Regions from separate parts of the Streptomyces sp. NBC_00287 genome, predicted to be linked through region 1. Evidence: riboswitches for the same ligand, from Rfam matches in the RefSeq annotation. Region 1 holds a riboswitch; the other holds the start of a gene.
What was found. Region 1 has a riboswitch for cobalamin ahead of OHT76_RS01810 (energy-coupling factor ABC transporter permease). Riboswitches for the same ligand answer to the same signal wherever they lie in the genome.
Positions count from the first base shown of each region.

Region 2: it holds a riboswitch for cobalamin, as region 1 does, so the genes downstream of both, OHT76_RS10130 (cobalamin biosynthesis protein) here and OHT76_RS01810 (energy-coupling factor ABC transporter permease) in region 1, are expected to answer to the same signal.

Region 1 is NZ_CP108053.1:339,683-343,153, reverse strand. It holds gene cbiQ (cobalt ECF transporter T component CbiQ) at 1-495, opposite strand, end outside; gene OHT76_RS01815 (energy-coupling factor ABC transporter substrate-binding protein) at 502-864, opposite strand; gene OHT76_RS01810 (energy-coupling factor ABC transporter permease) at 861-1,568, opposite strand; cobalamin riboswitch at 1,599-1,782, opposite strand; gene OHT76_RS01805 (hypothetical protein) at 1,879-2,088, opposite strand; gene OHT76_RS01800 (LysR family transcriptional regulator) at 2,152-3,093, opposite strand; gene OHT76_RS01795 (RidA family protein) at 3,166-3,471, shown strand, end outside.
Region 2 is NZ_CP108053.1:2,217,975-2,221,445, forward strand. It holds gene OHT76_RS10120 (nSTAND1 domain-containing NTPase) at 1-654, opposite strand, end outside; gene OHT76_RS10125 (CU044_2847 family protein) at 635-997, opposite strand; cobalamin riboswitch at 1,183-1,322, shown strand; gene OHT76_RS10130 (cobalamin biosynthesis protein) at 1,424-2,365, shown strand; gene OHT76_RS10135 (cobyric acid synthase) at 2,362-3,471, shown strand, end outside.

The DNA.
Region 1 (3,471 bases):
GGCGTCGCGGATCCGGCGCATGGAGTCCAGCAGCAGGAAGCTCATCCGGTACGTCACCAGCGCCACGTCGACCACGGCCGCCGGCACCCCGGCCTTCACGAGTCGGGGCAGCAGATCCGACATCGGGGTGGTGAACGCGAACAGGAGCACGCCGAGGGAGGCCGCCGAGGTGCGCAGCAGCAACTCCCCGGCGCGCAGGGCACCGTCGTCGGCGAGGGAGAGGAAGCCCTCGGGCCCGCCCACCTGGACCAGCAAGGTGGCCGCACCGGTCACACAGAAGCCCAGCGGCACCCGATAAGCCCGCCACAGCTTGCGGCCCGGCACGCCCGCCGGACCCAGCAGCACGGCGAGCGCCGTCAGCAGGACCAGCGCGGCGCCCGGCCAGGGCGGCAGGGAGATCGCGAGCACGGTCAGCCCGAGCCCGAGCACGGCCTTGTCCACGGGATGGCGGCGGCGCCAGCGACTGCTGTGCGCCGCCGCGTCGATCGGCAGCACGAGGGCTCAGACCCCTTCGCCGTCGGACTCCCCGGCGCCACCCACGCTCACGGAATCCCGTTCCCGGGCCCGCTGTTCACCCTGCTTGCGGCCGCGCCGCAGCCCGAAGTAGTAGGCGAGCACGCCCGCGCCGAGGGCCGCCTGGAGGGAGAACAGCGCCGACTCGATCTCACCGGAGGGCGGCTCGTACAGGGGCGAGAACCAGGGCTCGTAGTCCGGTTCGATCTCGGTGATCGCCGTCTCCGCCTCGCCGTCGGCGCCCGTGAACGGCTCCTCCTTGTGGTCACCGAGACCGAGGACGAGCGGCATGACCGCAAGAAACGCCACGGCCAGCAGAAGCAGAAGGTTGATCTTCGTGTTACGGCTCATCGGGCCACCGCCTCGGTACCGGTCTTGCGGGCGCCGGCCTTGGTGGTGAGCAGCACACCGAGCCGGGTCAGCTCTCCCTTGCTGGACTGCACCAGCAGACGCATCACCAGCACCGTGAGAAGCCCCTCGCTCACCGCGAGCGGGATCTGGGTGACGGCGAAAATGGAGCCGAACTTGCCGAGCGCCCCGAGGAATCCGCTGCTCGGGTCGGGGAACGCGAGCGCCAGCTGGACGCTGGTGACGCAGTAGGTGGACAGGTCCGCGACGAACGCGCCGCAGAACACGGCGGCCATCAGCGGCACGTCGTAGCGCCGCAGCAGCTTGTAGACGGCGTATCCGGCCCAGGGCCCGACGATCGCCATGGAGAAGACATTGGCGCCGAGCGTGGTCAGGCCGCCGTGCGCGAGCAGCAGGGCCTGGAAGAGCAGGGTGATGGTGCCCAGGACCGCCATGATCGGCGGCCGGAACAGGATGGCGCCCAGCCCTGTGCCGGTGGGATGGGAGCAACTCCCGGTCACCGAGGGCAGTTTGAGAGCGGACAGTACGAAGGTGAAGGCCCCGGAGGCGCCGAGGAGCAGGGTGCTCTCCGGGTGCTCCCTGACCTCACGGGTGAGTGACCGAACTCCGTGAATGACGAATGGCGCGGACGCGGCGCCCCAGGCGACCGCGTGCGCCGGAGGCAGAAAACCCTCGGCTATGTGCATGGCTCAGCAGACCCTCTCCAGCACCTCGTGGATGGTTGACGTGCCTTGGCCGGTCTCCTGGCTGACGGGTGACACCGCCCGTACTCCGCCTTCCCGGGTCCAAGGACCCAGTGGCTGCCCGTGAGGGCCGGAGCCGGACTTCCCGATTCACAGTGGCGAGGGCCGCACCGGCATCACACCGGATTTCCCGTTCACCAAGGCGTGGTGACAGTAGTGCCTGATCAGGTCGGCTGACAAGCGCTCCCCGGGGGCGCAAAGGCGGCGCACGCCCGCTCATACGCCGGGGCGTGCACCGGCGGCGCTTTGCGGGTCAGTCCCAGGTGTAGCCGTCTCCGAAGTTGAGGGTGTGTTCGAGGACGTCCTCCAGGGGGTCGTTGATCTCGACGGTGTTGACCAGTGCGACCACGGGTGCGTTGGGGGCGACGTTCAGGGCGGGAGCGTCGTGGGCGGCGGCGTCCCCGGCGGCTGCGAGGACCGTTGCGGTCAGAGCGGCGGGGGCGAGGATGAGGCGTGCGCGCATGGGTGCTCTCCTTCGACATCGGGTCGATCGGGGGTTACCGTGCCTCCCACCCGCAAAGTCACCTCATCCGGGCAATTCACCTGTAAGGGGTGGGCGTTCGGCGGTGTGGGTGTGGGCTGCCCGCGCGTACAGCAGCAGCTGTGTGACCAGGGGGTTTTGGTCGTTCTTGCGCCGGGCGACGGCGACCCGGGTGCGCGCGGTGCCGGGTTCGATCCTGCGGAACGCGACACCCTTGAGGCGTATGCGTCGGATGCTCGCCGGAGCCAGGGAGACGCCCAGACCGGTCTCCACGAGCGCGCACACGGTCTGCCACTCCACGGCGTGCTGAACGATCTGCGGCGCGAAGCCTTCCGCGGTGCACAGGCCGACGATCTGGTCGTACAGCCGCGGCCCCGCCTCCCGGGGCAGCAGAACGAAGGGTGAGTCCGCCAACTGTGAGAGCCGTACGGTCCGGTGGGCGGCCAGAGGATGGGTGGTCGGCAGCACGGCGACGAAGGGCTCGGTGAGTATCGTCCTGAAGTCGAGCTCCGGCTCGGTGTCGGGGGGCTCGCGCAGCAGGCCGACGTCGATGACCCTCTCGTGCAGCGCGGCGAGTTGCGGGGCGGTCGTCATCTCACGGATGTCCAGGTGCACACCGGGGAACCGCTGACGGAAGTCGCGGAGCAGGCTGGGCAGGACGGTCAGGGCGAGGGAGGCGGCAAAGCCGATCCGCAGACGGCCGGCGCTGCCGCTGCCGACGGCGCGGGCGGCGGCGAGTCCGTCCGCGAGTTCGCCGAGGGCTCGCCGAGCGGCGGGCAGCAGCTCGCGCCCGGCGGGGGTGAGCGTGACCCGCCCGGGTTCGCGACGGAACAGCGCATGGCCGACCTTGTCCTCCAACCGACGGATCTGCTGGCTCAACGGCGGCTGCGCGATGCCCAGTCGGGAGGCCGCACGGCCGAAGTGGAGTTCCTCGGCGAGCACGACGAAGGCGTGCAGTTGGGGGAGGGGAAGTTCGGGACGCTCCATACGCCTAGAGATATCAGCAGACGCCGAAGCTCGTATTAGACGTATTCCTGCTGGTCACCTAGCGTTCGGCGCATGACAGAGCGACGTGCGATCCTCAGCGGCTCCACTTTCGAGGAGCAGATCGGTTACGCCCGTGCCGTGGTGGACGGCGACTGGGTGCATGTGTCCGGGACGACCGGCTTCGACTACACCACCATGACGATCTCCGACGACGTGGTGGAGCAGGCCGAGCAGTGCCTGCGCAATATCGAGGCCGCGCTGACCGAGGCGAAGTGCACCTTCGTCGACGTGGTGCGAGTGCGCTATCTGCTGCCCGACCGCGAGGACTTCGAGCCCTGCTGGCCGGTCCTGCGCCGCTGCTTCGGTGAAGTCCGGCCG
Region 2 (3,471 bases), 1.9 Mb from region 1:
GCGGAAGGCCTCCAGGCCTCGGAAGGGGGACGGGCGTAGGCCCGGTTCCAGGCCCAGGAGGAGAGCTGCGGGGATGAGGTACGCCGTGCTCGCGCCCGTCCCCGTGTCCGCCGCCACCGTCATGCCGACGACGCCGCCCTGTTCCGTGTCCCACACCGGGCCGCCGCTGAAGCCCCGGCCGATCGTCCGTCCGCGGGGTTCCATCGACGTCCACCCCTTGCCCACCGGCGCCCGCAACCGGCCGTCCACCCAGACTCCGTGGTCGTCGGTCAGAAGGGGGAAGCCCAGGACGCGGAAGGGGTGGTCCCAGACCGCTGTGCCGCCCGCGAAACGGACCGGTGTGGTGCCGGGGACCGGGTCCAGCCTCAGCAGGGCGATGTCTCCGCCGCCGTCCCCGGACACCGGGCGCCAGTGCGTGACCGTCGCCGGCAACCGGTCGGACGGCGGAGTCAGCAGCGGGAAGTCGACGGTCACGGCACAGGAAGGAGGGTCCGTCGCCGTGTCGGGCACGCCCAGCGCGTTCGCCACTACATGGGCGCAGGTGCACAGCGTGCCCTCCGCGATCAGGAAGCCGCTTCCCGTGACCTGACCGTCATGACTCCAGAAGCGGGCGATTCCGCGCGCGAGTTCGTCGTCAGACTCGGCCGTCGGCATCGCGCTGTCCCGGAACCATCGCTTCCGACGGGTTCGTCCAGTTCATCGTCACCGTGAAGTGCGCCTCCGTGGAGCCCCGCGCGACCACCACCCCCGCCTCCGCGCTCAGCGTGATGCCGAACTCGACCGTGACCGAACCCGGTGGTCTGGGCAGGTCCCGCGCGCCTTCCAGGACCGCCCCCAGCGCCGGACGCACCCGGGCCAGCGCCTGTTGGAGGGTTTCGGCCGCCCCCGCGACCGCGCCGCCGCGCGACACGCGCTGCACCCCCGCCGGCCCGTCGCCCGCCACCTCCAGCAGTACGACCTGCCCGTCGTCCAGCACCATTTCACCCACGTACGCCACAGACCCGGCCCTCCCCCTCGCCCCACTCGATCGGTCCCCGTATTCCAGGGCGTCACGCACCGCAGTCGCAAGGCGCTTCCGCGTAGTCACCTCGTGTGGGTGAACCCCCTGGCCAAACCCGCCCCGCCGGACCCGATGTGGGCCTCAGCACACTCTCCCCTCGCAGGTCAACGGCAAGTTGACGGCCCTTCCGGGCCCGTGGTGGACTGCCGGAGCCATGTACGGCGGCAAGAGAGGAAGCCGGTGTGAGTCCGGCGCGGTCCCGCCACTGTCACCGGGGTAAGTAGCCCCGGGAGCCAGGAACTCTCACCGCCGGTCTCGTCGAACCAGGGCGTGGACACCCTGAGTGAGGACATATCGCGATGCTTGCCTGCCGATCGACATCCAGTACCAGACCCGCGTCTGACTCCGCGATCGGCTGAGCCGATGCGGGCCGATCGCGTCTTCGCGTACGGCGCCGCCGCCGGCCTCCTCGGTGATCTGCTCCTCGGCGATCCGCGCCGCGGGCATCCGGTCGCCGCGTTCGGGCGGGCCGCGGGTGCCGTGGAACGGCTGTTGTGGCGCGACGACCGTGGCCGGGGCGCACTGCACACGACCGTGTGCGCCGGTGGCGCCGTGGCTCTGGGTGCCCTCGCCGCGGGGGCCGTACGCCGCTCCCCTGCCGCCTCCGTCGCGCTCACCGGCGTAGCCACCTGGGCCGTCGTCGGCGGGACTTCGCTCGTCCGGGAGGCTCGGGTCATCGGGCAGGCGCTCCACCAGGGGGACGTCGAGGCCGCTCGGGCCCGGCTGCCGCATTTGTGCGGGCGGGATCCTCAGGCGCTGGACGCTGACGGGATCGCGCGGGCCGTTGTCGAGTCCGTCGCCGAGAACACCTCCGATGCCGTCGTGGGGGCCTTGGTGTGGGGGGCCTTGGGCGGAGTACCTGGGCTTGTCGGGTTTCGGGCCGTGAACACCCTTGACGCCATGGTCGGCCACAAGTCGGCCCGTTACCGGCGCTACGGCTGGGCTTCCGCTCGCCTCGACGACGTCGCCGGGTGGCCGGGGGCGCGCCTGACGGCCGTACTCGCCGCCGCGGCGGGAGGGAATGCCCGGGGGGCCGTACAGGCCTGGCGGGCCGATGCCTCGAAGCATCCGAGCCCCAACGCGGGGCCGGTGGAGGCGTCGTTCGCGGGGGCGCTGGGGGTGCGGCTCGGGGGGACCTTGGCGTACGGCGGGCGCATCGAGCATCGGCCGGTGTTGAACGGGGAGGGGCGTGCTGTGGAGGTCGGGGACATCGAGCGGGCCGTACGGCTGTCCCGGCGGGTGAGCCTGCTTGCGCTGGGGGTCAGTGTCGTCGCGCGCCGCGTCGTGAAGGGGAAGCGGTCATGAGCGGCGGAGGGCTCCTCGTCGCCGGTACCACCTCCGACGCCGGTAAGAGTGTGGTCACGGCCGGGATCTGTCGCTGGCTGGTCCGGCAAGGGGTCAAGGTCGCGCCCTTCAAGGCGCAGAACATGTCCCTCAATTCGTTCGTCACGCGCGAAGGCGCCGAGATCGGGCGGGCCCAGGCCATGCAGGCACAGGCGTGCCGAACAGAGCCGAGCGCGCTCATGAATCCCGTGCTGCTCAAGCCCGGTGGCGACCAGAGCAGTCAGGTCGTGCTGATGGGCAAGCCGGTGGGTGAGCTCAGTGCGCGCGGGTATCACGGGGGGCGGCAGCAGCAGTTGCTCGGGACCGTGCTCGACTGTCTCGCCGAGTTGCGGGGCACGTATGACGCGGTGATCTGCGAGGGGGCGGGCAGCCCCGCCGAGATCAATCTGCGGCGGACCGACATCGTCAACATGGGGATCGCCCGCAACGCCGGGCTGCCCGTGGTCGTGGTCGGTGACATCGACCGGGGCGGCGTCTTCGCCTCCTTCTTCGGGACCGTCGCCCTGCTCTCCGAAGAGGACCAGAAGCTGGTCGCCGGGTTCCTCGTGAACAAGTTCCGGGGGGACGTCAGCCTCCTCGAACCCGGGCTCGACATGCTCCATGGCCTCACCGGGCGGCACACCTACGGCGTCCTGCCCTTCCAGCACGGCCTCGGCATCGACGAGGAGGACGGGCTGCGCGTCTCCCTGCGGGGGACCGTGCGCGAGTCCCAGGTCTCCTCCCCCGTCGGCGAGGACGTCCTGCGCGTCGCCGTCTGTGCCGTCCCCCTCATGTCCAACTTCACCGACGTCGACGCCCTCGCCGCCGAACCCGGCGTCGTCGTACGGTTCGTGGACCGGCCCGAGGAACTGGCCGACGCCGACCTCGTCGTCGTGCCCGGTACCCGGGGGACCGTCAAGGCGCTGGAGTGGCTGCGCGAGCGGGGCCTTGCGGAGGCGCTGATCCGCAGGGCCTCGGAGCAGAAGCCCATCCTCGGCATCTGTGGCGGCTTCCAGATCCTCGGCGAGCACATCGAGGACGAGGTCGAGAGCCGCAGGGGCCATGTCGAGGGGCTCGGCATCCTGCCC